DNA from 3 places in the Thermoanaerobacter brockii subsp. finnii Ako-1 genome. Region 3 is predicted to be linked to each of the others. Evidence: riboswitches for the same ligand, from Rfam matches in the RefSeq annotation. Region 3 holds a riboswitch; each other region holds the start of a gene.

The links. A riboswitch is a leader RNA that binds a small molecule or an ion and turns the genes downstream of it on or off. The one in region 3 is predicted to bind cyclic di-AMP.
Region 1: linked by a shared signal. The riboswitch ahead of THEBR_RS07240 (NAD/NADP-dependent octopine/nopaline dehydrogenase family protein) and the one ahead of THEBR_RS05035 (cell wall hydrolase) in region 3 are both predicted to bind cyclic di-AMP.
Region 2: linked by a shared signal. The riboswitch ahead of THEBR_RS07465 (C40 family peptidase) and the one ahead of THEBR_RS05035 (cell wall hydrolase) in region 3 are both predicted to bind cyclic di-AMP.

The regions. Positions count from the first base shown of each region.
Region 1 covers NC_014964.1:1,452,802-1,463,688, forward strand. Annotated here, with positions in the region: gene THEBR_RS07225 (D-alanyl-D-alanine carboxypeptidase family protein) at 1-700, shown strand, start outside; gene asnB (asparagine synthase B) at 729-2,240, opposite strand; gene THEBR_RS07235 (cobalamin-dependent protein) at 2,322-3,974, opposite strand; gene THEBR_RS07240 (NAD/NADP-dependent octopine/nopaline dehydrogenase family protein) at 3,971-5,071, opposite strand; cyclic di-AMP (ydaO/yuaA leader) riboswitch at 5,173-5,304, opposite strand; gene THEBR_RS07245 (helix-turn-helix transcriptional regulator) at 5,367-6,017, opposite strand; gene rsfS (ribosome silencing factor) at 6,155-6,508, opposite strand; gene yqeK (bis(5'-nucleosyl)-tetraphosphatase (symmetrical) YqeK) at 6,574-7,146, opposite strand; gene nadD (nicotinate-nucleotide adenylyltransferase) at 7,136-7,771, opposite strand; gene ltrA (group II intron reverse transcriptase/maturase) at 7,948-9,360, opposite strand; gene obgE (GTPase ObgE) at 9,812-10,887, opposite strand, start outside.
Region 2 covers NC_014964.1:1,488,861-1,499,747, reverse strand. Annotated here, with positions in the region: gene coaE (dephospho-CoA kinase) at 1-390, shown strand, start outside; gene THEBR_RS07485 (lytic transglycosylase domain-containing protein) at 414-974, shown strand; gene THEBR_RS07480 (nicotinate phosphoribosyltransferase) at 1,058-2,092, shown strand; gene THEBR_RS07475 (peptide ABC transporter substrate-binding protein) at 2,112-3,695, shown strand; tRNA gene THEBR_RS07470 (tRNA-Leu) at 3,769-3,853, shown strand; cyclic di-AMP (ydaO/yuaA leader) riboswitch at 4,033-4,163, shown strand; gene THEBR_RS07465 (C40 family peptidase) at 4,169-5,308, shown strand; gene typA (translational GTPase TypA) at 5,426-7,249, shown strand; gene THEBR_RS07455 (lytic transglycosylase domain-containing protein) at 7,272-7,832, opposite strand; gene THEBR_RS07450 (SPOR domain-containing protein) at 7,986-8,777, shown strand; gene THEBR_RS07445 (DRTGG domain-containing protein) at 8,792-9,145, shown strand; gene THEBR_RS07440 (ATP-binding protein) at 9,117-9,566, shown strand; gene THEBR_RS07435 ([Fe-Fe] hydrogenase large subunit C-terminal domain-containing protein) at 9,575-10,882, shown strand.
Region 3 covers NC_014964.1:1,038,111-1,048,997, reverse strand. Annotated here, with positions in the region: gene THEBR_RS05060 (cytochrome c biogenesis CcdA family protein) at 1-175, opposite strand, end outside; gene nagB (glucosamine-6-phosphate deaminase) at 365-1,126, opposite strand; gene THEBR_RS05050 (ROK family transcriptional regulator) at 1,139-2,284, opposite strand; gene THEBR_RS05045 (PIG-L family deacetylase) at 2,491-2,865, shown strand; gene THEBR_RS05040 (TMEM165/GDT1 family protein) at 3,301-3,861, shown strand; gene THEBR_RS05035 (cell wall hydrolase) at 3,915-4,718, opposite strand; cyclic di-AMP (ydaO/yuaA leader) riboswitch at 4,718-4,844, opposite strand; gene THEBR_RS12385 (hypothetical protein) at 4,903-5,061, opposite strand; gene aroA (3-phosphoshikimate 1-carboxyvinyltransferase) at 5,204-6,475, opposite strand; gene THEBR_RS05025 (prephenate dehydrogenase) at 6,485-7,327, opposite strand; gene aroF (3-deoxy-7-phosphoheptulonate synthase) at 7,324-8,340, opposite strand; gene pheA (prephenate dehydratase) at 8,365-9,189, opposite strand; gene aroB (3-dehydroquinate synthase) at 9,304-10,374, opposite strand; gene pepF (oligoendopeptidase F) at 10,576-10,887, opposite strand, start outside.

The DNA.
Region 1 (10,887 bases), 410 kb from region 3:
AATACATTATCAAATTCCTCCTACTAATAAGTTTGATAAAGTAAGAGACCTATGGTTAAGCAATCGCTTAATCAAACCTTCAAGTTTTCGCTATGAAGGAGCTGATGGAGTAAAAACAGGATACACGGTTGCAGCTGGTCAAGTTTTAGCAGCTTCTGCAACAAGAGATGGTCGCAGACTTATATCCGTCATAATGGGAGACCAAGGAACAAATATCTGGACAGATACTATAAAACTTTTGGACTACGGGTTTCAAAACTTTAGTTTAGTGAAAAAAACAGAAAAGGGTGAAACAATAACATATATCGACTTAGGAAAGTCCCACTTTAAACTTCCTCTTATTGCAAAAGAAGACTTTTACTACGAAGTTCCTAAAGGTCAAGAAAATTCTATAGAGACCCAAATAATTCTAAATAAGGATATCAAAACGCCAATAAATAAAGGAGATGTGTTAGGGTACATCAAATATACTTTAGATGGCAACGAAATTGGTACAAATCCTCTCATTGCAGCCGAATCTGTTTATAAAAACTTTTGGGGAAACTATTATACGGAGGTACAATCTTCTGGTGTAAAAAATACAATGTATACTAACCCCGTAAAATTTATTGCTGGAACAACAATTTTAGGAATAGCTTTTATCCTTTGGAGAAGACGGAAAATTAGAAATAGAAAAAAATATATCTTCTCAAAATATTGATTTAAAAAGAGGGCAGAATGCCCTCTTTTTATGCATATATTTGGTTGTCATTGAGGCTTCTACTTCTTCCCATGTCCTTTATAAAAGAATCAACATTAAAAAATCTTTTTAAAATTTTAAAATAATACAACTCTTCTTTAGACTTTATTTCAAAACCGTTAGGTAGGAATCTATTTTTTATATACTCTGCATCACTAATTTCTGATTCGGCTATTTTATTTAATATTTCAGATGTACCAGTTCCTATTGCAAATTTTTCTTTTCTTCTCCATACAATTGATTCTGGTAAATAATTTTCTGCAAGCTTTCTAAGTATCCACTTTTCGGTTTTTTCTCGGCCGTTAATTTTAAATGACGGTGTTATTTTAAATGCGTACCGTAACACTTCTATATCTAAAAACGGTACACGTCCCTCAATGGAATGTGCCATTGTCATTCTGTCAACTCTTTGAAGATTTGTATTATGCAAATTTCGAGTTATATATTTTAATTCAGATTGTAATTTCCAAGGATTTGTATAATTTTTGAGGTAATGGTATCCACTAAATAACTCATCAGCACCTTCTCCCGAAAGAATAACCTTTACGTAATTGCTTGCAAGTTTTGATACAAAATATGTTGCAACAGCACTTCTGACTAAGGCTGGATCACAGGATTCAAGATGATATATAACTTTGGGTAAAACTTTTTTTATGTCCTCCTCTGTATAAATAAATTCATGGTGAATCGTACCTACATAATCAGCAACAACTCTTGCATTCTTTAAGTCATTACTTCCTTCGACACCTACTGCAAATGAGTGAAGGGGATTTTTGTATTTTGCTGCTATTGCTGCTATAAGGCTGCTATCCAATCCGCCACTTAAAAATACTCCAACAGGCACATCAGCAATCAACCTTTTTCTTACTGAATCCTCTAATCTAAGCCTTAATCCATTAATAATATTATCAACATCTGCAAAATGCATCGGATCCTGTGGAATTGAATAATATCTCTCAAATCCGTTTTCAGTTGTATAAATATATCCATTAGGAAATTCATTTATATCATCAGTTACTTCCTGAAGTGCTTTAATCTCCGAAGCAAAGGCAAAATAACCTTCTTTTGTTTTACCATAATACAATGGCTTTATTCCTAACGGATCGCGAGCAATAAATATGGTCTTTTTTTTAGAGTCATAAATAACTAAAGCAAACATTCCATCAATATAGTTAACACAATTTTTACCTAGTTCTTCATACAAATGAATTATTACTTCGCTATCAGTATCTGTGGAAAAAATATGGTTTTTTAACTCTTTACGCAATAATTGGTAATTGTAAATTTCTCCATTATAAATAAGCCAATACCTGCCATCTTCGTTTTTTATAGGTTGGCGTCCATGATAAAGGTCAATTATCGTCAACCTATTATGGCCTAATGTAATATTTTCATCTGCAAAAATACCTGACTCATCCGGGCCACGATGTCGTATTTTATCAAGCATCCTTTGTACTTTGCTCTTATCACCAGTTCCTATAATTCCTGCCAATCCGCACATTTGACTATCATTCCTCCCCTTCAGATATATTTAAAGAAATTGAATAAGGAACGTAAGAAAAGATCTTACGTTCCTAAGTTTTTATACTTCTATAGCTGATTTTTCATATTCACGTAAAATCTTTTCTACCCTTTCTTCTTCAGGTATTATTCTTTGTTTTTCATAGTCATAAGCGTAACATGCTCCATCTATCACTTTTGTTTGTAGTACTCCTTTAGCATATTTGTTACCTTTAAGATGAGGTGCATCCAATAGACCTATTTTTATTGCTAATGCCAGCACATCTGGATCTGCCAGTGGATCAGGGCTATGAGGTGCCAAGTTCTTTATCGCTTCCAATAAAATCCTTGTCTCTTTCTTTAACTGTTCTTTTCTTTGAATTACTTCTTTATCTTGAGTCAAATCAGGCATTCCAAACATAGAATTTTTTATCACGGCTTTTACTATTTTAACGCTTTCAATTATATCTTCTGGCGTTGCAGCATGATGAGCTTCACAATATCCCACTACGTGATATATATGAGGTCTTATAGCCATAGAGAGATAAGCACTGGAAGCTAACTGACCCTTGGCTTCTAAAAGGTCAGTTGGAAAACTTGCAAGTCCCGCTCTTGCTTGCCTTATAACTCTGAAATTTTCATCTTGTAATTCTTCTATCAATTCTATCTTAGCTAACATCTTTGCCAAATCCATTTTTGGTGAAATAGAAGCAGGTACATTAAACATAAACTGAGCTACATAGTCTCTTACTCCCATCTTTTTGGCATTATATGCTGCAAGATAAGCCATTGTTACTCCAATTACGTCGTGAGCATCTCTCAAGCTCCAATGATGTGCTTCGTTTACTTCTACAGGTACTCCTTTTTCAGCGTGCCATTTCATAAGCTGCTGATTTTCTCTTATGGAAGTATTTACATCCCTTGGTCCTCTGCCGTCCAATACATTATACCAGCAAAGGGGAATCGCTGCCCAAGCGTTATGGATAGTCTCTAGAAGCATCTCTGCCATCTTGAAAACATCATTTGTACCACTGTAACATCTGAGAAGAGGATAGTTACCTCTTCTTGAAGCCTCATATATTCTTATTAAGTCTTCTTCCTTTCTTATAGGAACACCGCCTGCTCCGTCCAAAGATTTGTCATATTTTTTATCAAAGAAGTGCTCTTGAGCATTTTGGTCTGGTGCTATAGAAATTACATCTAAAACTTCTGCTTCTGCTATCTTCTTAACTCCTTCTATAGTGTCCTCCAATGAAGGAAGCCCAAAGTGATGCCTTATTATAGGATAAGGATATTTATCTTCTATTCTTCCAATTAATGTATCAGCAAAAACTCTTTGTCTATGGTTTGAACTTCCTCCTCTTAAGAAATTAATTGTAGCTTCATCGCCATTTTTACCATCAAAAACTGCTGCAAATATTCCTGATTTACGAGCTACTTCTGCAGTAGGCTCTGTCCCTCCAAATACCCATTTTATATGTTGCAAATTATTTACTTCTATTTCCCTCTTGAGTTCTTCTAAAAGTTTTTCAAGAGCTGAAGGAGTCAGTCTAAAGCTTACTCCTACAATCTCCGGCTTATGTTCTTTAACAGCTTCAATCAATTTTTTAATAGGAACTGCAGGACCTAAAAATACAGTCTCATAACCTTGCTGTTCTGCAAATCTCAAAAAGTTATACACACCTGCTACATGGACGCAATTACCTATCGCTGCCGCTACAATTAACTTTTTCATGCTATCGTTACCTCCTTTCTTTTCCCTTCAACCAATTCTATAATTTCTTCAACTGTCATACCTTGTATGCCAAGCTTTTCAGCTGTTCTTCCAATTTTCCAATAATCTTTTCCGTGCATAACTGAAGCAAGATGTATAACAGCATCAATAGTGGGGGTCTTAATGCCTATCTCTTTCCCTATAGAAGACATAGGCACTAAACTCATAGGAACATCTTCAAATATATAACGGCAATCTAATGTTTGAGGAGCTAACAAACCCACATAAGCTTTTGTATTTTGAATTGCCTCATATAGATTTTCTCCTTCTGCATTATAACTTTCTTTTAGCCATCTTTTAGCGGAAATAGTATTTACACCTAGAGCTTTCGCCACCATCATTCTCTCATTATCTATTTTTTCCAGTATTTTTGCAACAGAAGGAGAAATGCCTTCCCGATAATATTCAAAATTCCCTTTAGTAGTTTCTATTCTCGCTGCATTCAAAAGAGTAGGTGTAGGATGAAAAACAGCTCCAAAATTGTTAAGACTCGTTTCAAGAACGTTTTGCGCCGGAATAAATTGAGGAAAGGCAGTATTAAGTGTTTCCACCACTATTTCTGTTTTTTCTTTAGGTATTGCAGCAACAGACACAACTTCCTTTATCTTATATATTTTCGATTTTCCCATGGAAGACCTGCAGGCATATATAAAAGTATCTGTTTCTGCAATAACTACATCTAAATCTTCTCTTTTTCTTATAACATTATGAAACTCTAAAGCACCACCAGTTCTTCCAGGATTTAATACAATTATTTGACCATCCTTAAGATATAGCAGCATGTCTTCGGCAATTTTATAATGGGCAGAAGCAGGAACTACAACTAAAATTATATCAACATCTTTAATAGCTTTCTCCATGTCATCAGTTATCACATTTAACTTGCCAAACCCTTCTACTTCTCCTTCTAATTCAATTCCACCTTTTTCTATAATAGGAAGTAATTTTTGATAGGTTCTATTGTACAAATTAACTTTATAGCCTTTTAAAGCGAGATGCCCCGCTATCGCTTGACCCCCATTCCCAGCTCCAATTACTGCAAAAGAGAGTTGTTTCATTTTTACTACCCCCTTTTAAAGAAATGAAAAAGCTATAGAGGGAAATCTATAGCTTTAGCCTTCGGTGTCTGAAAAGACATAAAAAGACACCATTGCTATCATCCTCCTCTTTCAACGCTTACGAGGTTAGCTGACGGGTTCGGGTCGAAAGATAACCCTACCATCTTATCAAAAGATGGATTCACCCCCAAAGTGGTTCCCCCGCTTCTTTACGAATTCAGCGTTTAGCATTTTATTCAATTTTCAATTTATTTTTATTATATCATAAAATCAAAAAGTTGTAAAGGAAAACATACTAATATTTCCCAAACTCCTCTCCTACCCTTATTTCATCCAAATAGTTATATATAGTATATCTGGAAACACAGAGTATTTTTGCTACGTAATCCACAGCGCCCCTTATCAAAAAAGTCCCTTTTTCATCCAACATCTTTACCACTTGTACCTTCTCTTCTTTTGACATGAAATTAACAGGTTTTCCGTAATTTTCCAATGTTGTGTTTACTATACTTTCTAGTACATCGCTAACACTACCTGTATAAGCCTCTCGAGCCTCTTCGTTGGTATCCGCCACATCGCAAAACTCTGATAAAGTATTTTTTACCATTATAAATTCTGAGATATCAATATTGATGGTAAGGCATCCAACAGGCTTACCATTTTCGTCTTTTATAAAAAGAGCAGATGACTTCAAAATTTTCCCATCTTTCCCTTTGTTTTTATAGTTTATTAAATTTTCAACGTTATCAGATTTCAATACTTTCGATATAGTTTCAGGCAAAGGGCTCCCTACATCTCTTCCTGTCACATGCCCGTTTACAATTGCGATAATCGAATTTTGTGGAGAAGAAAAGTCATGCAACGCCACTTCGCAATTTTTGCCAAATGTATTAGCTATACCTTCTAGTACTGGGATTATGCTTTTCAAGATAGGATGCGTCTTCATCGGCTTGAATCCCCCTAATCATACAATTTAAATATATGCAATGAGGTGATGAAAAATTACTGATAGGCTATAAAAATCCATCTGCACAAAGAGATAAGACGTTAATAAAAAAATTTATTAACGTTATTATACATGCCTCAAACAAGGTTGTCAAGCAGTATTTCTTTTGCATCTGCCCACAATCTTTCTAAATTATAAAAATTTCTCTCTTCTTGTTGGAAAATATGAACTATTACATCACCATAATCCATTAAAACCCATTTGCCTGCTGCATAACCCTCAATGTGATGAACAAAAATTCCTTCTTCCCAAAGTTTTTTCTCAACTTCGTCAGTCAAGGCTTTTACATGGGTATCTGAATTCCCCGTAGCTATAATAAAATAATCAGCAATAGTTGTTAAATCCCCAATATACAAAATCTTTATATCAAAGGCTTTTTTGTCTTCTAACACATTATATATCTTTGATACTTTCTCTTTTAACTCTATCACTAAATCACCCCTCTATCATAATTTTTCTTCCGCTTATATTATTCTTTAACTTACTTCAATTTACTTCAATAAAGTTTTAAGAGAATATCATTTCTCGCTCTTATTGTTTTTTCATAAAGAAGCAATTTTCTTTCTATTACATAGCAAATAGTGCTGTCAAAAGCTTTTAATACAGCCATATCCACATCCTGCTCAGCCAATTGTTTTAATTTTTCAACCCCTTCAAAATTCCTATTAGGTTCAATATAGTCAGCCAAAAATATTATCTTATCTAAAATTGTCATATTAACATCCCCAGTAGTATGAAGAGCAATTGCTCTTTTTATTTCTTCGTCTTTTATTCCAAAAATTTCTTCTACCAAATGTGCACCTACAGGACCGTGTAAAAGAAAAGGCGCATGTTTTAAAACTTCATCTACTTCAATTCCATATCTTTGAGCAAATTTTAAAAGTTCCTCATCAGAATAGCCCTTTGCACAATCGTGCAACAAACCTGCAACTTGCGCTTTTTCTACATTAGCATCGTATTTTTTAGCAAGGTATATTGCGGTTTCCATAACACCTATAGAGTGTAAATACCTTTCTTCATCTAACAAACTTCTTAATTTGCTTTTTAAAAATTCTATGTCATACCCCATTTTCCTCATCCTTTTTGTACAAGTCGTATTTTTGAATATATCTTTCTACAGACTCCGGCAACAAATACTTTATAGGTCGTCCCCCTGCTACTCTTTCCCTTATATCAGTTGAGGAGATAGCCAAAGAAGGAACAGTCACTTTGTAAATGACATTTCCATAAAGTTTTCTAATTTTATTTAATTCTTCATCTATTCTATTGCCTTCTACTCCTGGCCTAGTTGCGGCAACAAAATTACACATCTTTAAAAGCTCATCTGCACTTTTCCACGTCAAAATCTCTAAAACAGCATCCGCTCCTGTTATAAAATAAAGTTGAGTTTTCTCCCCATAAATTTTTTTAAACTCTTTGATAGTATCAATAGTATAAGTATACCCTTCCCTGTCAATTTCAATCGTCGATACCTCAAAAAAAGGATTAGTTATTGTGGCAAGTATAGTCATTAAATAACGATGTTTTTTATCTGTCACCTTTCGCTTCACTTTATGAGGCGGATTACCTGCTGGAACAAAAATCACCTTGTCCAATTTGAATTCAGACCTTACCGCTTCAGCAGTAACTAAATGACCATAATGAATAGGGTCAAAAGTGCCTCCCATTATCCCAAGTCTAAGCTCCCTTTCCAAGTTACTATCCCCCAATTTATATTTCTTTTATATTATTATTATACATTATACATTAAAAAAGGTAAATTGCACAAGCTTACCCTGAGACCTCATTAAAATCGAGTAGGAGCTGAATAATTATTTTATTCAGCGTCCTCTCACACCACCGTACGTACCGTTCGGTATACGGCGGTTCATTAGGAATTGTGTACAATTAGATATCTTTGGGATAAACTCTTATAACCTATGCTTTCAAAGTATTTATTTGTAAGAGTCTTATTTAGGATTGGGCTATTGGATATTCTCCAGTAGCCTTTCCTTGTATTGGCGTATTCCCAGGCTTTTTGTTCTTCTACTCCTAGTTTTACTAGGTTATCATGCTTCGTTTTTATCTTCTTCCATTGTTTCCATATACATGCCCTTAGTCTTCGCCTTATCCATTCGTCAAGGGTTTTCATTATGCTTTTTGCGTCTGCTAATCCAAAATAGTTGACCCATCCTGTTGTTATTTGATTTAGTCTTTTTATTCTGTTTTCCATGCTTATTCCCTTGTTCCGATTGGTTATTTCTCTTACTTTTTCCTTAAACCTTTTGATGGATTTTTCATGGATTCTTATTCTTACTTCGTTTTCTTTTGTGTAGAATGAAAATCCAAGAAATTTTCTTCTCCATGGTCTATCTACAGCACTTTTTGCTTCGTTGACTTTTAGTTTTAATTTGCTTTCTATGAATTTCTTTATGCTCTTCATTACTCTGTTTCCTGCAGACCTGCTTTTTACATATATGTTGCAGTCATCTGCATATCGGCAGAATTTATGCCCTCGTTTCTCAAGTTCTTTGTCTAGTTCGTCCAACATTATGTTTGCTAATAGGGGACTTAATGGCCCTCCTTGGGGTGTCCCTTCTTCTGTTGATACTTTGACTCCGTTTATCATTACTCCTGATTCTAAGTATCTTCTTATTAACTTTAGTACTCTTTTGTCTCCTATCCGCTTTTCTAGTTTGGACATTATTATGTCGTGGTTTACTCTGTCAAAGAACTTTTCTAAGTCCATATCTACAACCCATGTATATCCTTCATTTATATATGCTTCTGCGGCTTTTATTGCGTCTTTTGCACTGCGTCCTGGTCTAAATCCATAACTGCTATCAGAAAATGTATGGTTGTAGACTCTATTTAGTATTTGGGCTATTGCTTGTTGTATTAGCCTATCTAGTGCTGTAGGTATTCCTAGTAGTCTTACTCCTCCATCTGGTTTGGAAATTTCTACTCTTCGCACTGGTTGTGGTTTGTATTTCCCCTCCAGCAGTTGTTGTTTTATGGTTGCCCAGTTTTCTTTGAGATACGGTAGAAGTTCATCTACTTCCATCCCATCGACTCCATGGCTTCCTTTATTTGCAACAACGCGCTTGTATGCTGCTTCCATGTTCCCTCGTTCTACTATCATTTCAAGCATCTTGCTGGTATATCTTTGTACATCGTTTCTTCTATCTTTTGACGCCGATGATATACTATGCACTTCCGTTGTCTTTTGAAATTCCATTTCTCTATTCAACGGATAGCCTCTTTGTTGAGTTGTCTGCAGTCTCTGCATATCTTTCGAGTCCATAAGATTTCCAAAACCTCCTAACGTTCGGCCCTTCCTTATCTATTCATGACTAGATAAGTACTATGACCTCTGCTGACTTCTCAAGGTTCAACCATACATCACTGTATGGGTTGTCACTTCAGAGTTCACTTTAGTGACTTGTCCTTGAGACCTCCCCGGGTAAGAACGATAACTTTCATCTCATATATCTGCCAGATTTACTGTATGGGATTCGGGTAGTGTTGGACTTCGTTTTGTTACGCAAACTCATCCATCCCAATTCAGCCTCTTATCTGGTTCTTGTTCATCAGACCGAGATTTTGCCTTAAGCTTCCTTCAGATTCCACCTCACGATGGACACCCTTGCTTTTGGCTAGTGGTTCCCACTACCAAGCCCACAGCGGACTTTCACCGCCTAGCTATCGCCCATGCCGGGCGCACGTAAATAAAAAAGTGGAATCAAATTCCACTTTTATTCATAGTATTCAAATTCAAAATCTCTCACATTTATTGTATCACCACTTTTAAATCCCTTTTCCTTAAGAGCATCTATTACCCCGCTCTTTCTAAGAAGCATTTCAAAGTACCTTAAAGAATGTTCATCTTGTAAATTTACTCTTTTTAAAAGTTTGTCAATTTTTGTACCGCTAAGATAATAGGTATTATCTTTTACTTCTATATTGAGAGTTTCTTCCTCTTCAGGAGGTGTATAAACAATAACTTCTGGCACTTCCTTTATCTCCTCAACCGGAATAGAAGAAAGAATTTCTATAGTCTTGTCCAAAAGTTTGTCAATTCCCACTTTTGTCAAAGCAGATATAGGATATACCTCATAACCTCTTTTTTTGATTTCTTTTTCAAAAGCAGGAAAATTTTCTTTACCGCTTTGTATATCAATTTTATTTGCTGCAACAATTTGAGACAAAGTAAGTAATCTTTCACTGTAAAGTTTCAGCTCCTCATTTATCTTCTCAAAATCTTCTATAGGGTCTCGCCCCTCACTGGCGGAAACATCCACCACGTGTATCAACATTTTTGTCCTTTCAATGTGCCGTAAAAAATCATGTCCTAATCCTTCGCCTCTGTGGGCCCCTTCAATTAAACCTGGAATATCTGCCATTACAAAGGATTTCCCTTTATGTTCTACAACTCCCAAATTAGGTGTCAGTGTTGTAAAAGGATAATTGGCAATTTTAGGTTTTGCTCTTGTGCAACTGGCTAGAAGAGTAGATTTCCCTGCATTAGGAAATCCTATTAATCCTACATCAGCGAGAAGTTTTAGCTCTAACCGTACCCACATTTCTTTGCCTTTTTCACCGCTTTCAGCGAAACGAGGAGTCTTCAAAGTAGGAGTAGCAAATTTAGCATTTCCTCTTCCTCCCTTACCTCCCCGTAAAACAATAGCTTTTTGATTAGGTTTTACAAGGTCAGCTATAATTTCTCCTGTTTCATCGTTAATTATCAAGGTTCCTACAGGAACTTTTATGTACAAATCTTCTCCGTTTTTGCCATATTGATTTTTACCTCTACCATTTTCTCCATTTTGCG
Region 2 (10,887 bases), 450 kb from region 3:
GGTAATATTGTGTTTGCTGACAGAAGGAAGCTTAAAAAATTAAATGAAATTACTCATCCTATAATAATAGAACGAATAAAAGAAAAAATAGAAGAAGAAAGAAAAAAGAATCAGCAAAAGGCTATTGTATTAGACGCAGCTCTTTTAATTGAAATGAAACTTTATAAAATGGTAGATGAAGTTTGGCTAGTAGTAGTAGATTCAAAAACTCAAATAAAGAGGGTTATGGAAAGGGATAAACTTTCTTACAAAGACGCGTTAAATCGTATAAAAAGTCAAATGCCTCTGGATGAAAAAATAAGATACGCAGATTTTATAATAAACAATAGTAAGGATTTTAAAGCTATGGAAAAACAAGTTACACTATTTTGGGGAAGATTTGCAACATAAATCATGATATCGGAGGAGTTACTTTGAGAAAAAAAGTTGCGGTAATATTTTTGATACTACTAGGTCTTTTGTTTACTTACGAGTTAAATACTTATTATTTTTTAAAAAAAATTTATCCTCTTAAATACCAGAATTATGTAGTTTATTACGCAAAAGAGTATGGAGTAGATCCCTATCTTGTTTTTGCCGTAATAAAAGTAGAAAGTAATTTTAAAAGTAATGCAATTTCCAGTAAAAATGCTATAGGATTAATGCAAATTTTACCAGAGACTGGAGAGTGGATTGCTAAAAAAATAGGGATAAAAAACTACAGTAATAATATGCTTTTTGAACCTAAATACAATATTCAAATGGGGACATGGTATTTGAGTTATCTTCTTAAAAATTTCAATGGGAATATGCAGTTGGCTATAGCAGCTTATAACGGAGGTAGTGGAAATGTAGATGCATGGCTTAAAGACAAAAAATTTTCGAAGGATGGGAAGCAGCTACATGCTGTTCCTTTTCCTGAGACAAATAGATATATAAAAAAGGTGTTAGCAGTTTATCAGATGTATAAGTTCATATATGAAACTAAAAATTGATATGAAAATTAGTATATACAAAAAAAGCTGAAAAATTGGTATAATAGTATCGTTAAAAAAGAAAATAAAAAGGGAGGACACAAATGAAACAATTAAAACATTTAAAAGACCTAAATGAGGTAAAAATCGAAAAGGATAGGGAGTTTTTCTCAGCTACTCATGAAGAAATAAAAAATGCATGGACTACGGATGTGTATTTTTTAAGAACCCAGGATATTTTGTCATATCTTAGTGTACAAGATAAAATAGTCACAGCGGAGATATTTCCAAGAAAAAGAGGAGTTTTTGCAGGGTTACCAGAAGTAATGAGTTTACTTAAAGATAAAAATGTGGAAATATGGTCTTTGGAAGAAGGAGATACTTTTGAAGCTAAAGATACAGTAATGAGGATAAAAGGGCCTTATAGTGAGTTTGGAATTTATGAGACGGCAATATTAGGAATTCTTGCAAGTTCTTCTGGTTGGGCAACAGCAGCAAGGGAGCTTAAAGAAGTTGCCAAAGACAAACCAATATTATGTTTTGGCGCGAGACATGTACATCCAGCTGTGGCACCTGTGATGGAAAGGGCGGCACTCGTTGGAGGGGCAGATGATGCCAGCTGTGTTTTAGGTGCAAAATTAATGGGAAAAGACCCTAAAGGGACAGTACCTCATGCTGCTTTTTTGATTGCAGGAGATACATTAGAAGTGGTGAAAGCTTACAGAGATATAACTCCCCCTGATGAGAAGATAACCATTTTAGTTGATACTTTTAAAGACGAAGTGGAAGAGGCTTTGAGGGTTGCTGAATTTTTAGGGGATAGATTATACGGAGTAAGACTTGATACTCCATCAGAAAGAGGAGGTGTTACTCCCAGTTTGGTTTATGAACTAAGACAAAGGCTTAATCAAAAAGGATTTACAAATGTAAAAATTATAGTTTCTGGAGGTTTAGATCCTGAAAGAGTTGCAAAACTTTCTGAAAGTGGGGCAGATGCTTTTGGTGTTGGAAGTTACATATCTGATGCTCAACCTATTGACATGACAATGGATATAAAAGAAGTAGAAGGGGTACCTGTTGCTAAAAGAGGGAGAATTCCTGGTATTATAGAAAATAAAAAATTGAAAAAGATAAAATAGTTTTCGGAGATGATAGTTAATGAGAAAATTTATTATATTATCTTTCATTTTGATGTTTATTTTTACAGGATGCAAAACCACTCCACAAAATATGGTAAATTTGCCGCAAGCTTCTGAGGATAAAACTAAGATTGAAGAAGAAAAGCCACTAGAGGGTGGCACTTTAAGAGTAAATATTACTTCTTTTGATACGTTAAATCCTTTTTTAAACAGCAATGAACGAGTAAGGCAAATGTTGAATTTGTCATTGGAAGGATTAGTTACTTTAGATAAAACTTTAAAACCTGTTCCTCAATTAGCAGAAAAGTGGGATATAAATGGACTTAATATAAAATTTTATTTAAAAAAGAATGTTAAATGGCAGGATGGAGTAAGTTTTACAGCTAATGATGTAAAATTTACTTTTGATTCTTTTAAAAGTAAGGAGGTAAAAAGCCCTTATAAGGACATTCTCATTAACTATCTCTCCTCTTATAAGACAAACGGTGATTATGAATTTGAAGTTGTTTTAAATAAACCTGCTGCAAATCCAATAGCTTTATTTACTTTTCCTATTTTAGCCGAGCACCAATACAAGAGCAAGGAAGATATTTTAAATAAAGACATCGTACCTATTGGTACAGGACCATATAAGATATCTTCTTACAGTGTTAGCAGAGAGGTTATTTTTGAAAAAAATCCTTATTATAGAGGCGACAAACCCTATATAGATAATATAGTATTTAAAATTGTGCCTAATGAAAATGCCATGATAACATCTTTTCAAAGCAAAGAAGCAGATTTTACTTTTTTAAGTGACATAGACTGGGATAAATACAAAGAGCTTTCAAATGTAAATATTTATAAATACGTTATGCAAGATTATGTATTTATGGCTCCTAATTATCAAAATCCAGCGTTGAAAGATTCAAATGTCAGGAAAGCGATGTGTTATGGAATAGATACTGACAAAATTTTGAGAGATGTATATTTTGGTCATGGGTTAAAGTCATGCATTCCAGTCCGCCCTGATTCATGGCTTTATAGTAGTAAAATAGTAGCTCATAATTACGATATAAAAGAGGCAAATAAAATATTAGAGGAAAATGGTTGGAATTTAGTTAAAGGGATAAGGAACAATGGAACTTATCAACTTAAATTTGATTTGATAGTAAATGTAAATAATCCTTATTTAATTAAGACTGCTCAAATTATAAAGAATAATTTAAAAAGCATAGGAATTGAAATAAAAATTGTACCAAAAGATTGGGATAATTTACTAAGTTCTGTGTATTCGGGTAAGTTTGATTTGGTGCTAATGGAGTGGAATTTAAGTTATAATCAAGATATGTCTGCGATGTTTATGACAAAAGGCAAAGATAATTTTATGGGTTATAGTAATTCTAAAGTTGATGAAATATATAGTAGAATTTTTTATGATTTAGAAGAAAATTCTTTAAAAGCAGATTATCAAGTTTTGGAACAAGTTTTTTTAGAGGAACAACCTATAATTGGCCTTTTCTATATTGAAGGAGCAGTTATGGCATATGACAATGTAAAAGGTGTGGACCCTACTGGATTTAATGTTTTCGACAATATAGAAAAATGGTATATAAAAAAGTAGTATTAAAAAATAGGTATTGACACTGACCTAAAAAGATTATATAATTCATAGTGTGACGAAATTAAAAAAGCGTGCGGTGGTGGCGGAACTGGCAGACGCGTACGTTTGAGGGGCGTATGGGGTTTCCCGTGTGGGTTCAAGTCCCACCCTCCGCACCATAAATAAATCCGCACCATAAATAAAAGAGAAAAGAGGCGTTAAGCCTTTTATTTTTTTGTCACACAAATTATTAATTTTTTATAAAATATATTAAAAAAAGATTAAAAAGTTTAAGAAAATGTAATGTAAACATTGACTTTGACTGTAGGATATGATAAGATAAGACAAAAGGACAAAATATGCAATCTTGCCGAATCCGAAAGGTACGGAGGAACCGCTTTTTGGGGTTAATCTGCAGTGAAGCTGCAGTAGGGATACCTTCTGTCCCGCACCCGACAGCTAACTCCGGAGGCAATAAAGGAAGGAGATTTGCAGTGGATCAGCGAATAGGAAAGATGATTTTTGGAATTTCTGTGTTTGGCGCGACGCTGATTGGTAGTTCTTTTTTGAACCCAGCGTTTGCAGAAGGATTGGGAGTTGGAAAGATTACGGGAAATTATGTAAATGTACGAACGCAGGGCAGTTTATCAGGAAGCATTATTACACGGCTAAATTTAAATGATACTGTGACTGTGTTAGATCAGCAAAATGGATGGTACAAGATTAAGCTTTCAGATGGAAAAGAAGGTTGGGTTTTTGGAGAGTATTTAGCATTAGTTAATGGCCAAAATGCACCGGTAACAGGAGTTGGTACTGTGACCGGTAGTAGAGTGAACGTAAGAAGTGCAGCCAGTTTATCTGCAAGCATAATAACACAACTTGCAAAAAATACTGTAGTAGATGTTTTAGGAAAGCAAAATGATTGGTACAAAGTAAGACTTTCTAACAACAAAGAAGGATGGATTTACAGTCAATATTTAGCAGTAAAAAGTGTAGATACTACTGTATCAAGAGGAAGTGTTAATAGAACACCAATAGCTGTTGGCATAGTAACAGGTAGTGTAGTAAATGTGAGAAGTGCAGGTAATATATCTGCCAATGTGATAGCACAAGTTACAAAAAATACAAAAGTGGATGTATTAGGAAATCAAAATGGATGGTACAATATAAGGCTTTCAGATGGAAGAGAAGGTTGGATATATGGCCAATATTTATCAGTAGGAACACAAACGATTGTATCAAGAGGAGACGTAGATAGAAGTGTGGTAAACAAGCTTATAGAATTTGCTAAATCTCTTTTGGGAACCAAGTATGTGTATGGAGGTTCATCTCCTGCAGGGTTTGATTGTTCCGGTTTTGTTCAATATGTTTTTAAGAATTTTGATATTAATTTACCAAGAACGGCGAAGGACCAATCTACTGTAGAAGAATATGTAAGTTATAGCAACCTTCAACCAGGAGATTTGGTATTTTTTAAAACTTTGGGAAGTAGTGTGATAAATCACTCAGGAATATATATAGGCAATGGTGAGTTTATACACAGCTCTTCAGGGGCTGGAAAAGTGATAATAAGTAATATAACTTCGGGATATTATAAAGACCATTATACTACAGCACGACGCGTTATAAGATAAGCATAAAAAAAGAGTACTCCAAGGAGTGCTCTTTTTTATATTGACTATTTTTATTCCTTGATATATCATATAATACTGTATACGCGATATAGCCTATTTTATGGAAGGAGATACCTTATGAAATATGTAAGAGAAGATGTAAGAAATATAGCCATTATTGCTCATGTTGATCATGGAAAAACTACTTTGGTTGATGCTATGCTTAAACAAAGCGGTATTTTTAGGGCAAATGAAAAAGTTGAGGAAAGGATTTTGGATTTTAACGATTTAGAAAGAGAAAGAGGCATAACAATTCTTGCCAAAAATACTGCTGTTAGATATAAAGATGTGAAAATAAATATAGTGGATACCCCAGGACATGCAGATTTTAGCGGTGAAGTAGAGCGAGTATTAAAAATGGTAGATGGGGTACTTTTGTTGGTAGATTCTTTTGAAGGACCTATGCCACAGACCCGTTTTGTATTAAGTAAAGCATTGGAACTGGATCTAAAACCTATAGTTGTCATAAATAAAATTGATAGGCCTGATGCAAGGCCTCAGGAGGTTATTGACGAAGTCTTAGATCTATTTATTGAATTAGGAGCAAATGATGACCAAGTTGATTTCCCTGTTGTCTACACCTCTGCAAAAGAAGGTATAGCAAAATTAAGTTTAGAAGAAGAGTCTCATGACTTGAGACCTCTTTTTGATACGATTTTAGACTATATTCCTGCACCAATAGGAGATATTGAAGCACCATTACAACTTATAGTGACTACTTTAGATTATGATGATTACATTGGGAGAATTGCCATTGGAAAAGTAGTTAGAGGAAAAATAATTTCAGGGGAAGAAGCGGCTATATGTAAAAGAGATGGGTCAATACAAAAAGTTCACATAAATAATCTATATCAGTTTGAAGGACTAAAAAGAGTGCAAGTAGAAGAAGCAAGCTTGGGAGATATTGTGGCGGTTTCTGGCATAAGCGATATTGAGATTGGAGAGACCATTGCAGATAGAGATAACCCCGAGGCGGTAGACTTTGTTCGCATAGAAGAGCCAACAGTTTCTATGACTTTTAGTGTAAATACCAGTCCTTTTGCTGGAACTGAGGGTAAATACGTTACTTCAAGACATTTAAGAGAAAGGCTTTTTAAAGAGCTAGAGACAAACGTCGCATTGCGAGTTGAAGAAACAGATTCTACTGATTCTTTTAAGGTGTCTGGAAGAGGAGAGCTGCATCTTTCTATTTTAATTGAGACTATGAGACGGGAAGGGTATGAATTACAGGTTTCTAAGCCTACAGTGATTTTTAAAGAAATAAATGGAGTAAAAATGGAACCTATTGAACTTTTGACAATAGATATTCCTGAAGAATATATGGGAGTTGTGATGGAAAAATTAGGACCGAGAAAAGCTGAATTGATGGATATGCACACATTAAAGCCAGGAACTATAAGGCTTAAGTTTAAAATACCTACACGAGGCTTAATAGGGTATCGGTCTGAATTTTTAACAGATACAAAAGGAAATGGCATAATGACCTCTGTCTTTTATGATTATGCACCTTACAAAGGAGACATTCCTTCTCGTACGAGAGGCGCTCTTGTAGCTTTTGAGACGGGGGTTGCGACAACTTATGGCCTTTACAATGCTCAAGAGAGAGGGACACTTTTTATAGAGCCAGGTACAAAAGTGTATGAAGGGATGGTTGTGGGAGTTAATTCAAGAAGTGGAGATATTGATGTCAATGTATGTAAGAAAAAACATGTGACAAATTTAAGGTCTGCAACGGCGGATGAGGCTTTGAGGCTATCTCCTGTAAAAAAGATGTCCTTAGAAGAAGCATTAGAGTTTATAGATAATGATGAATTAGTGGAAGTTACTCCTCAAAGCATTAGAATACGAAAAAAGATTTTGGATTCTCAACAAAGATATAAAAGTGCAAAATACAACAAATAGGGGAGCCTTTTTGGCTCCTTTATTATTTATTATATAAGTCATTTAAAATTTTGTTTATATAATTTATAGTTTCTTGGTAAGGGGGAATACCTTGATATTTTTCTACTGATTGAGGACCAGCATTATATGCAGCTAATGCTAATCTTATGTCATGGTAAGTGTCTAACAAATTTTTTAGGTATCTTACTCCTCCATCTATATTTTGAGAAGGGTCAAAAGGATTGGATACATTTAATTCCTTTGCAGTTGAAGGCATAAGCTGCATAAGTCCCATCGCTCCTGCAGAAGAAACTGCGAATGGATTAAAATTAGACTCTGCTTTGATGACCGCTCTGATGAGATTTGCATCTACATTATATTTTTGACTGGCCCGTTGTATTAAATCTTCAATTTGTTGTAAATTTGTATTTTTTGATGGCGCATTATTACTCACATTTCCTGAATTGTATTGTTGATTTTCTATAGCATTGTTTAAAACTTCAGCAAAAGGTTTATCAGTGTTAAATATTTTTATATTAGCAGGGAGTCTGCTTTGAATTTCGCGAAATTTATTTTCAATTATTTGATTTACAATATTTGTCAATTCAATCCCTCCTATAATATATAATTCGACAAAATTCTTCTAAAACCTCTTTTAAAAGTGCAAATTAGTAAAAAAGTCCTATTAAAATTTTTAAAGGATTTTTTAAGGAAGTATAGTATAATATAAGTGTAAAGATTTATCGTATAAAGATTTATGGTAAGGGTTGATAAAGAAATGAAAAACGAAAGAATGCTGGAAGTTTTAATTGTTGTATTAATAATTCCTCTAGTTTCTCTTTTAGCAGGTTATTTTATTTCAAAAGATATTGTAGAACCTAACATTTCAAAAACAAATGACAGTGATAATTTTGAAGAGATGGTTGTTAAAGGAATTGACTTGTTTGAAGTTGTTTTAGGTAGCTATTCAGATTTTGAGACTGCAAAGTATCAGGATGATTTAATGAAGATGAAGGGAGTTTATTCTTTTGTTAGTAAAGATTCTGACAAATATTTGTTAATAGGTGGAATATTTTTAGATAGAGAACAAGCTGCTTTATTTTCTTCTTCCTTAAAGTCTCAAGGTATTTCCAGTGAAGTATATGTAAAAAAAGGGCCTTCTATAAAAATTGCATATGACAAGAAATTAACATCAGAAATGGATGTTTTTACAAGCAAATTACAAGATTTTCAACAAATTTTTGATTATATGTCGGCTCTTTCTTATAAAGCTTCTAATGACAAATTAGAAAAACAAGAATTAGAAGAATTAAAGAGAAAAGTGGATAGTTTTAAAAATAGTAAGGAGGATTTTGAAAAAAAAGAAGTGACAATACTAATACAAAAGACGATAGAGATTGTCGATAAAATAACAAATGATATTAAAAAAATTGAAATATCGGCTGCTTTAGAAGATGGAAATACCTTTAGTTTATTGCAAGAAAGTTTATGGCAATCTTGTGAAGAATATAATACTTTTTTAAAAACAATTGTTATGCAAAACCAATAATGGGGTGTTAAGGTATGAAATTAAAAGAGGTAAAAGAAATTTTAAATGCAGAAGTTATGGTGGGAGAAGAAAAATTAGAAGAAGAAGTATTTACTGCTTGTGGTGCAGACTTGATGAGTGATGTTTTGGCATCTCGTGACGAAAAGGCTGTGCTTTTGACAGGGCTTACTAATGTCCAAGTTATAAGGACTGCAGAAGTAGTGGGAGATATTAAATGTATAGTGTTTGTAAGAGGTAAGACTCCGGGAGAGGAAATATTGGAACTTGCTAAAAAAGCAGGACTTGTGATAATGAAGACAAAATATCCTCTTTATATTGCCTGTGGCCTTTTGTATTCTAATGGGCTTACTTGTAGAAGTGGTGAATGAAATGGTACTTTATAGTTTAGATTTTGATGTTAAAGCGAGAGATTTTGATTCTGCAGGAGAGGTTTCCAGCAATTTAAGAGCTGTGTTAAAACAGCTTTCCTTAAATCCAAATGTTGTAAGGAGAAGTTGCATAGCTTGTTATGAAGCAGAGATGAATATAATAATTCATTCTTATGGAGGTCACATGAAAATAGAAATTTTTGGCGATAAAATACGCATAACTGCAGAAGACACAGGTCCTGGAATAGAAGACATTGAACTTGCCATGAAAGAAGGATATTCTACTGCTCCTGAAGAGATAAGGGAAATGGGATTTGGAGCCGGCATGGGACTTCCTAATATGAAGGAAAATTCTGATTTTATGGATATAAAAAGCAGTAAAAATGGGACAACTGTGGTAATGGAAATTTTATTTAAGTAGGTGATAAAATGTCATATTTTCACTCTGTTACATTAGATAAGGATAGATGTAGAGGGTGTACTAATTGCATAAAAAGATGTCCTACGGAGGCAATAAGGGTAAGAGATGGGAAAGCAAGGATTATAAATGAAAGGTGCATAGATTGTGGTGAATGTATACGTGTGTGCCCATATCATGCTAAATTGGCGGTAACTGATAGTTTGGATACGATGAAAAATTTTAAGTACAAGATTGCACTTCCTGCTCCTTCTTTATATGGACAATTTAGGGATTTAACTATTAATCAAATATTGAGTGCATTGCTGGATATAGGCTTTGATGAAGTTTTTGAAGTGGCATATGCTGCTGAAATTGTTTCTAAATTTACGCGGGAAGCATTGGCAAAAGGAAATTTAAAAAAGCCAGTTATATCTTCTGCTTGCCCCGCTGTTGTGCGATTCGTACAAATCAAATTTCCCTCTTTGATTGATAATTTATTGGATATATGTTCTCCTATGGATACTGCGGCAATATTAGCAAAAAAGGAAGCAATTAAAAAGACGGGACTGAAGCAAGAGGAAATAGGAGTTTTTTTCATTTCCCCCTGTGCTGCAAAAGTGACAAGTGTGAAAAATCCTATTGGTATAGAAAAATCCAAAATTGATGGGGTTTTTTCTATGAAAGAAATATATGGCCTAATCATTGAAAAAGCTAAGACTACTGTTGTCAGAGATTTAAGCAAAGCTTCTATGATAGGTGTTGGATGGGCAAACTCTGGTGGAGAAGCATTTGGTACCTTTACAGAAAATAGTATTTATGTAGACGGGATACACAATGTTGTAGATGTTCTAGAAGAGATTGAATTAGGAAAATTGAACGATTTAGACTTTTTTGAAGGGCTTGCATGTATCGGTGGGTGTATTGGTGGACCTTTGACTGTTGAAAATAATTTTGTGGCCAAAAACAGAATAAGAAAACTGACGGAAAAACTTCTCAAAAGAGAAGAGCCTATGTTTGATGAGAAAGATATTGATTTTGAAGAGGTGAAATGGAAAAAGAAAATAGAAAAAAGTGAAGTTATGAAGTTGGACAAAGACATTTCTAAGGCGCTCGAAATGATGAAACAAATAGACACACAATACAAAGCCTTACCAGGACTTGACTGTGGTTCTTGTGGTTCACCTACTTGTAGGGCATTGGCAGAAGATATAGTGAAAGGTTATGCTACGGAATATGATTGCATTTTTATATTAAAAGACAAAATAAAAAATTTGTCTCAAGAATTAAATGAACTTGCAGGTAAAATTCCTCCAGTTTTAAGTGAGGGAAAGGAGTGAAATGT
Region 3 (10,887 bases):
CAGTCGCCCCCATTAAAACAAACACTATGCTAAATCCCAAAACAAAGAGAAGCAAATTTATTAAATTATTCTTTTTATTTCCAAAAATATATGACACATAAGCGGGAATTAAAGGCAAAACACAGGGTGATAAAAAAGAAACAATTCCTGCTAAAAATGCAGTGTAAATTGGCACATCTACACCTCCCTCCCCTATAGGGTATAACTATCAAATATTATATTACAATTATAACTACAATACAATAGCGTTCATATATAATAAAACACCGCTATTCATGTTTTTACCTATCTATAACCATTTTTTCCTTACATTATAAATTATACAGTTATCTTTTGAAAATATAAAAAAACAGGCTTTCGCCTATTAAACAATTACTTCTATTTCTTTTAAATCTTCATCGGGTATAAGTGAAGCAGCCTCCTTATCAATTATTATAGTTACATCGGGATGTAAAGCTAAAACAGTAGCAGGCACTTTAGTAGTCAATTGTCCTTTTATAGTTTCTTTTATTGCCTCTGCTTTATTTTTTCCAGATGCCAAAAGGACAATTTTCTTTGCTTTCATGATACTTCCAAGTCCCATAGTAATCGCCTTTCTTGGCACTTCCTCTGCGCTTTTAAAAAATCTCTTATTAGCATTTATCGTCTTTTCAGTCAAAGTAACCACATGTGTTTTTGTCTCTATACTTTCATCTGGCTCATTAAACCCTATATGTCCATTTATACCAATTCCTAATATCTGTAAATCAATTCCTCCTGCTTTTTCTATTTCTTCTTCATATTTTCTACATTCTTCTTCTAAATCCTCGGCTATACCATTTGGAATATGAACATTTTCTTTTTTAATGTTAATATGATTGAAAAAATTGTGGAACATAAAATAATGATAGCTTTGAGGATGGTCTGGAGATAAACCAATGTATTCGTCTAAATTAAAAGTAATGACATTAGAAAAATCTATTTCCCCTCTTTTATACATCTCAATTAAATGTTTATACATCCCCAGAGGCGTAGAACCTGTAGCAAGCCCTAAAACCGTATTAGGTTTTTCTTTGATTTGCTTTTTCACAATTTCTGCTGCCTTTTTACTCATTTCCTCATAATTTACAGTTATAATTACTTTCATCTTATGGCCTCCTTATAGTAAAATTAAATTATTTGTATTTAAAAGCACATCGGCTACCGCCCCAATAGCAGAAGCATCTTCACCAAGTTGAGCTACTTTAATGTCAAAATCAAAAGGCACAATCCTTTTCACTTTCTCCTTTAGCTCCTGGCGTATATCAATTTCATAGTTTAAAATGTCTCCTCCAATTATTATCACTTCTGGGTTTAAGATACTTACAATATTGGCAATACCCATGCTTAAATTTTTAATAAATTGAGATACAGCTTGTACACAAGCAGGATTTTGTTTTTTATATTCTTTTACTACACCCTCCATAGTTTTTACATAAGGCAAACTTTTAGAAACTGATTCAACTAAAGCAGACAAAGAAGCCTTTCTTTCAAAATAACCATAATCCTCGTAAGAATAAACTCTTTCAAAAGCATCCTCTCCTATGGCCATGTACCCTACTTCCCCTGCAGCGTAACTATTGCCTCGTAATAAAGTACCATTTACATATATTCCCGAGCCTATACCATTTCCTATGTTTATAAGCACAAAATTCTCTATTTCACGGCAACAACCAATCCATCTCTCGCCCAGTGCAGCATAATTTACACTGTTGTCCACGTAGATGTTATAATTAAAAATTTCACTCAACCTTTTCTTTAAATCAAAATTACTCCATTTCAATCCTGGTGCATCAACAATTCCTTTTTGTATATCTGTGATTCCTGGAAGACCAATACCAATTCCTATTATATTTTTATCTTCCTCAGCAAGTTCTTTTATCCCTTTCACAATTCCATTAAAAGCCTGTTCTTTAATGCCAGTTTCCCATTTTATCTTTTTTAAAATTTTCCCCTCTAAATTAGTCAGAATTCCTATCGAATTTGTAGATTCAACGCTTATCCCTATAACAAATCTAGCATCAGGATTAAAAGAAAGCTGTATAGGCTTTCTCCCTACTGTACCTTTTTCTCCGTAACCATTTTCTATTACCAAACCTTCTTCAATCAACTCATCTACAATGGCAGAAATAGTAGATTTGCTCATTTTTAAAACTTTAGAAACCTCTATTCTCGATATGGGTTGCATCTTTTTAATAACATCTAAAACATTGGCTTTATTGATATTTTTAATTAACCCTGAAGTGCCTTTAGTATAGTCTTTCAATATCTCGCCTCCATTAGTTCATTATCTGAACTAATTATCTAAAAAATTAGTTCGATATCCGAACATTTTCTTGTAATTATTATACCATAATAATTTGAAAAATGTAAATAATAAATTTTGAGACTACAAATATACAAGGAAGGTGCCTTATAATGAATAAAAAAATGAAATACATTGCAATAATTACTTTAATACTTTTATAGCCTTTGTGCAAAACTCCTGTTAAAAAACTTTATCCAACTCCTCAAATTTATCAAAGAGTATTAGTCTTTGCACCTCACCCTGATGATGAAACATTGGCTTCAGCTGGCCTTATTCAAGACACTATGAGATATGGTGGTGAAGTAAAAGTCGTAATAATAACTAATGGAGATTCCTTTAAAAGGGCAGTTATTGAAAATTATGACATTCCTTTTCCAACCCCTCATGATTTTTTGCGTCTTGGATACGATAGACAAAAAGAAACTCTCTCTACCTTAAAATACTTAGGAGTAAAAGAGGAAAACATTATTTTTTTAGGATATCCTGATAAAGGTTTAGTTTATCTTCTTGAAATAGTTTTTATATTGATATTACAATAATTCCTAATATAGCATTCTCCCTTTATTATTGCTCCATTAGAAATAATAGCATTCTAAGTCATCAGAAGTATAGTTTACTAAGTACATACAATCGCCTCCTAAATATCTCACAATTTTAAAATAGCACTTTTTTAAAAAGGTTACAATAATGTGTGTAAAATTTTAGTCTAAAAATATAACTATGCAAAAACTCAGCAACCTTCAAAATTTTGACAGACATGTTACAATCAAATAAGTTGACATTTTATGATAAATTTTTTACAATATATTGAGTAAAGGGGAGTAGTTCGCATAGCTTATATGTGGTAAAGTCAACATATCGGGAAACCCTGGCTTTACCTTAAAGAACGAGACCTTTACATAATATGTTTTACATATTATGTAAAGGTCCTAATTTATTTATAGAGCAAATATAATAGTTGGGGAGGCAATAAAATGGAGGCACTTGTCACATCATTTGTCCTTATCTTTACTTCTGAGATGGGAGATAAGTCACAGCTCATGTCAATGGCCTTTGCTACTCTTTTTAAAGTAAGGACTGTTCTTATAAGTATATTTATCGCAGCCTTAATAAACAATGGTATTGCTGTGATATTTGGTTCGTATATCACCGAATACATTCCCATTTTTTATATAAAATTTTCAGCTGCTTTATTATTTTTGTTTTTTGGAATTTCAACTTTAATAGAGGAAGAAACAAAACAGGAAAAAATAAAAAATTCAAAATACGGTCCTGTTGCAACTATTATAAGTACATATGTACTATCAGAATTTGGAGACAAAACGCAATTGGCTGCTATAGCTTTGACTGCATCATATAACAGTCCTCTGTACATATTAATAGGTACTACTCTGGGAATATTTTTAGCAGATGTATTAGGGATAATTGTGGGCATTTATTTTAATAAAAGAATCCCTTCAAAATATTTAAAATATCTATCTTCTTTCATATTCATCGCCTTTGGTCTTTCTACTTTGTATAAATTGTTTTTCTAAGTCAAAAACGGGTACTTAAGTTGTACCCGTTTTTGACCCTCTCATCGGAAGTTTTACCTGCCGTAACAGAAAACCATATTTCCTATTCTTGCCGCTATAGGAAGTGACCACAGCCACGCATTTGTAGAACTCTGGTCAAAATAATATAACGCTCCGTTTGTTGGGTCAACACCACTCAACGCATCTCTTGCCGCACTTATAGCATCAGCTGAGGCAGGTCTATTTATCCACCCATTTAACACAGGAGTAAATTGGTAATTTCCGTATGCATCGACTTGATATATCACGTCTTTTATAGTATTAGGGAAAATACCACTTTTAACTCTGTTTATTACTACGGCCGCAACTGCTACTTTAGCCTGGTATGGTTCTCCATCTGCTTCCGCGGTAACAAGTCGCGCAAGGAGGTCAAATTCCTCTTTTGTGTAGGGGATTACACCCCTTTCAATAGAACCTCTGCTGACATCCTGATATGTCCTATTAGAAGAAGTAGCACTGGGTATAATAAAGACTTGTCCAGGATATATTATGTCGCTTTTGTATCCGTTTACAGATTTGAGCATATCAACAGTAATGCCGTATTTTAAAGCAATTAAGTACAAGCTGTCACCTTTTTGGACAACATATGTGTTATCACTTCCCGGCACTTGTAAAACTTGTCCTGGGTATATTACGGTACTTTGAAGGCCGTTTAAAGACATCAACTTAGTATAGGTAGTTCCATATTTTTGGCTTATACCCCATAAGGTATCGCCGGGTTTAACTGTGTAAGTTGCGGCAAATATTGATTGGAAAATAAACAATCCGCCTATAACTGATGCGATGAGAGGTTTGACCTTGATGTGAATATTAAACATGTTGTTCCCCCTTTCGCCTCCGAGGTTAGTTGACGGGTTCGGGTGAGGGCCACCCTACCACGAAAGTGGATTCACCCCAATTTAGTTCCCCCGTACCCCTTATCGGGGATTCGGCATATTTTTAACTAAATTATAACCGGATATCTAATTTGTGTCCATATTAAACTGGTGGAAAGATAGGTACTTACTGGCACTCACTATAGCCACAGAAAGGACAAAAAACACATCCTCCTTCATGAACCAATTTAGCACCGCAATCCGGACATGCAAACACATTTACATTATTTTGATCAGCTTTATTTTCTTTTAGCTGTTTTTTATCCTCTGCCACTTGGTTTTTCATTTTAATCACCTCTATATATTGTTGTATTATTATAATAACACACAATATATAGGATTTCAAGAGCAAAGTTTGACAAAAAAATAACATCCTTCTGCTTTTTTTTGTAAAACTTACATTTTTTGATTATTCATCACCAATGATATTAAAGCATATCAAAGGTTTTATAAAAATCCGGATACGAAATATTTACACATTCAGCATTTTTTATCTTAGTTTCTCCTTCTGCCATAAGTCCAGCAACCCATAAAGACATGGCAATCCTGTGGTCATTGTAACTTTCCACTGTATTCCCTTTCAAAAATCCCGTGCCTTCTATAATCATCCCATCTTCTGTTTCAAAAATTTTAGCTCCCATTTTCTTTAATTCTGAAGTGATTGTATTTATTCTATTGCTTTCTTTTACTTTTAACTCCTCGGCATCTTTTATCACTGTTTTCCCTTCTGCGAAGACTGCTGCAACTGCTATTACTGGAATTTCATCAATAAGCCTTGGAATAAGACTTCCTCCAATTTCAATTCCTTTTAGCCTTGAAGTCTTAACTGTTATATCCGCTACTTTTTCATTGTTTATAGTTCTTTCATTTGTTAAGACAATGTCTCCTCCCATCTCTTTTATCACATCAATAATACCGGTTCTTGTAGGATTTACATTTACATTTTTTATAGTAACCTCCGAATTTGGAACGAGAGTTGCAGCAACAATAAAATATGCTGCTGACGATATATCCCCTGGTACAATAACTTTCTGCCCTTGTAATTTGTAGCCAGGGTAACAAGTTATTTTTGTGCCATTTACCTCCACTTTAGCACCAAAAGAACTAAACATGAGTTCCGTGTGATTTCTTGAAGGGTAGGGCTCTTCAATAGTCGTTTTATCATCGGCGTAAAGGCTTGCCAACATTATACTGGACTTAACCTGTGCACTGGCAATTGGCATTTTGTAATATATGCCTTTAAGTTTGTTTCCAAAAACCGTAAGAGGTGCAAAATTTCCTTCTCTTGCTTCTATTTTCGCTCCCATCATACTAAGAGGAGTTATCACTCTTCCCATAGGGCGTCTCTTTATAGAATCATCGCCTGTAAGCGTTGTCTCAAATTTTTGACCAGCGAGAATACCCATCAAAAGCCGAATAGTAGTACCCGAATTTCCTACATCAAGAATTTTTTCACTTTTATTTAGATAAAGTCCTTTTCCTTGAACTTTAACATTTGTGCCTTTTAATTCAATGTCAACACCCAAATTTTTCATACAGTTAATAGTAGATATACAATCTTCTCCTAAAAGAAAATTTTCAATCTCTGTAATTCCTTCTGCAATTGACCCAATCATTACAGCTCTATGAGATATTGACTTATCTCCTGGGACAGAGATAACACCTTTTAAAAATCTTTTCTTCTTTACTTCAATATCCATAACAACACCTCAAGTTATAGTGTTTCGATATTTTCTCGCATCTTCAAGAAATTTTTGTATACTCTCAATATCATCATTTTCTAAATAACTAATAAAGTCAGTCAAGACTTCTTTATAATTTTTTAATAAATCTAAAATAATTTCCCTGTTTGTGCAAATTATATCTTTCCATATCTCAGTTTGAGATAATGCAATTCGCGTAGTATCTTTAAAACCACCAGCTGCGTATTTAAAGGCTTCATTACATTTGTTATAAGCAAAATTCGTCAGTATAGCAGAAATGATATGAGGTACATGGCTTATAACTCCCACAATAGTGTCGTGTTTATTATAATCCATTATCATCGGTTTTGCACCTATTTTTATTATTACTTCTTTTATAAACAGATCCAAAACCTCATCATTTGTAGTATCAAAAGGTGTCAACAAATAATTTGAATTGACAAATAAATCTGCATCAGCGTTGTCATAACCTGCTTTTTCTGTGCCAGCCATGGGATGGCCCCCGATGAAAAAAATTTCATCGGGTAAAAATTTTTGTACTTCTTCCATTATGACTTTTTTTGTACTTCCAACGTCAGTTACAATACAGCCTCTTTTTAAATAATGAATTATATTTTTTACGCTTTCAACGACTTTTCCAACAGGTGTACATATAAAAACTATATCAGCATCTACTTGAAAATCGATGTCTGTCACGCCGTAAGAAATTACTCCTTCTTCTAATGCTTTTTGTAAACTGTCTCTATTTATATCAACACCAATAATGTCTATATCTGTGTATTTTTTTAATGCTTTTGCCATTGATCCCCCTATAAGACCCAATCCTACAATAACCGCTTTTTTTATCATGAAAAATCCCGTCCTACCGCTTTAGCGATAACTTTTATATCTTGACATAAGGCTTCAAAATTTTCTGGGGTAAGGGATTGAGCCCCATCGGATAAGGCATTTTTGGGGTCTGGATGTACCTCAATAATGAGTCCATCAGCTCCTGCTGCTATAGCAGCTTTAGCCATAGGAGCTACAAGGTGCCATTTCCCAGTGCCGTGACTGGGGTCAACAACTATAGGCAAATGACTCAATTTTTTTATAGCTGGAACTGCACTTAAATCTAAAGTATTTCGCGTATAAGTTTCAAAAGTCCTTATTCCTCTTTCACAGAGGATAACGTCTTTGTTGCCTTCACTTAAAATATACTCAGCAGCACTTAACCACTCTTCTAATGTTGCAGCAAGTCCCCTCTTCAATAAAACAGGCTTGTTAATTCTACCCACTGCTTTAAGCAATGGGAAATTCTGCATATTTCTCGCACCTATCTGTAGAACATCCGCGTATTGTGCCACTAGTTCAACTGAATGTACATCCATGACCTCTGTCACAATCTTAAGTCCAATGAGTTCTTTTGCTTCCTTAAGCATCTTTAAACCCTCTTCTTCAAGACCTTGGAAAGAATAAGGAGATGTTCTCGGTTTAAATGCCCCTCCTCTTAAAAATTGAGCTCCCGCTTTTTTAACCGCCATAGCACTTTCAAAAAGTTGTTCTCTGCTTTCTACTGCACAAGGTCCTGCCATTATAACTATGTTGTTTCCACCTATTTTTACATCCTCTACTTCCACGATGGTAGGCTCTGGTTTGAAAATTCTGCTGGCGAGTTTGTAAGGCTCCACAATAGGAATGACTTTTTCTACTCCCTCCATCATTTCTATAGCCTTACCTTCTAATTTTTTCTTATCACCTATAACACCTATGACTATTTTTTCTTCACCTTTTGAAATGTGGTAACCTAAACCGAGAGATGTTAAAAGATTTGTAATATCAGAGATTTGCTTATCAGTGGCATCAATATTCATAACAATTACCATTTTCAATTCCTCCATTCTACCGTTCTACTTAAATTTAGGATATGAACCTAATACTTTTAAAAAATCCGTTCTACCTTTTAACTCCTCTAAGGCATCCTTTACTATCTCATCTTCTCTATGCCCCTCAATGTCCACCCAAAAAACATATTCCCCAAGTTTTTTCCTTGAAGGTCGAGATTCTATTTTTGTCATATTAATTTTTTTGTTGGCCAAAACACCTAAAGCGTTATATAAACTGCCTGGAACATTGGGAACAGAAAATACTATTGAGGTCTTGTCTTTACCTGTGACAACCCAATCTTTTTGAGAAAGAATTAAAAATCTCGTATAATTTTCTTTCACATCTTGTATGTTTCTATCAATTATTCTCATGCCGTAAATAACAGCTGCTCTTTCAGGACCTATCGCCACTACTCCGGGTTTAGATTTGACACCTAAGACTGCTTGGGCAGTACTGTCTGTAGCTTTTACTTCCGCATTGGGAAATTTTTTAGATATATATTCCCTGCACTGAGCAATTGCCTGCTGATGAGAAAGTATACAATGTACATCTTTAAATTCAACTGGAGCATCCGAAATCAAGCAATGGGAAATAGGTATTATCACCTCTCCTTTTATCATTATCCCATTTGCGTCGTTTATCAGCATATCTACGGCAATATTTACAGAACCTTCGATAGAGTTTTCAATAGGAATTACTGCCTCTTCGCATAAGCTATTGCTTATACAATTTATGACTTCCGGAATGGTGTTAAACTCTACAACTTCACAGTTTTCAACACCTTGTGTGTATTTTATAACAGCTTCTTCAGAAAATGTTCCTTTAGGACCCAAATAGCCAATTTTCATCCAACACCCCCTTGCAAATTATAATATTAGTGATATTTTAATACTTTGCATAAGTAGAGTCAAGTAAATTTTTCATAAAGTCTAAAAAAGATAAAGAAAAAAGCGGTTACCCGCTTATTTTAAAACTTTTAAGATTTCTTCCTCTTTAACAGTCGTAACTTCAGCTTTTCCTAAACCACGAAGAAGAACAAAATTTATTTTGGCTTCTCTACTCTTTTTATCAAGTTTTATAGCCTCTACGATGTCTTCTTTGTGCAAATCCTCATAATCTGTAGGTAATCCTGTCCTTTGTATTAAAGAAAAAATTCTTTCAAAATATTTTTCATCAATATACCCTAAATTTAATGCAAGTTTACAAGCGTATACCATACCTATAGCAACAGCTTCACCGTGAATATACCTCTCATAACCTGTTAAAGCTTCAATGGCATGTCCTATTGTATGGCCAAAATTTAATATTGAACGCAGGTTTTCTTCTTTTTCATCAAGAGATACGATTTTCCCTTTTATTTCGCAAGATTTTTTGATTATATGCCTTAATTTATCTTCTTCTAAATCTAAAATTTCATAAATGTTGCTTTCAATATACTCAAATAAACTAAAATCCCATATAATACCATATTTGATTATTTCAGCTAATCCACCAAGTATTTCTCTTTTATCTAACGTGTTTAAAACGGCGGTGTCTATATATACCATTTTAGGTTGATGAAAAGCTCCTATTATGTTTTTGCCTTTTTTTAGATTGACTGCTACTTTGCCCCCTACACTGCTATCAACCTGCGCCAACAAAGTCGTAGGAATTTGCACAAAGTCTATTCCCCTCATGTAAGTTGCTGCGACAAATCCCGCTATGTCTCCTACAACGCCTCCTCCAAGAGCTATAACTGAACTGTCTCTTAAAAGTCCATAGTCATAAGCTTTTTCAAGAAGCCTTTGTGCCATTTCCATTGTTTTACTTGTTTCCCCTGCAGGAATAACTTCATATGACACATCAAAACGACTTTTTTTAAGACTTTCATTGAGTTTTTCAAAATACAAAGGATAAACATTAAAATCAGTTATTATAAATGTTTTACTACTTCTTACATGTTTCTTTACTATTTCTCCTAATTTATCAAAAGAATCATAGGCAAAATAAATAGGATAAGACCTTTCTTTTAAATCAATTGTTATAAAATCCAAAGTTCACACCTCACACTTTTTTATTTTAATATTATACATCATTAAAAAGAAAAAGTTAAGCAAAATGAGTAAAACAATATTTCAGCTTAAACTTCTTCTGGCTCTTTATCAAAATAAAAGAGGTACATGTCTTCAAATTCTGGTTCTACTGATTATTAAAAAACAAAAAAGGACAGTCTCTTTTACTGCCCTCTTGATTCATTATAGCATTTTTTCAAACTCATCAAGCAATTTTTCAAAAACATCCAAAGCATCGTTTACTGGTTTTGGAGTAGTTAAATCCACTCCTGCCTTCTTTAAAAGGTTTAAAGGATAATCAGAGCTCCCGCTCTTTAAAAACTCCTTGTATCTTTCTACAGCTTTTTCCCCCTCATTTAGTATCATCTGAGAAATAGCTATTGCCGCAGAAAATCCAGTAGCATATTTATAGACATAGAAATTTCTATAAAAATGTGGGATTCTCGCCCACTCATAGCTTATTCCTTCATCTACTACTATGTCATCTCCATAGTA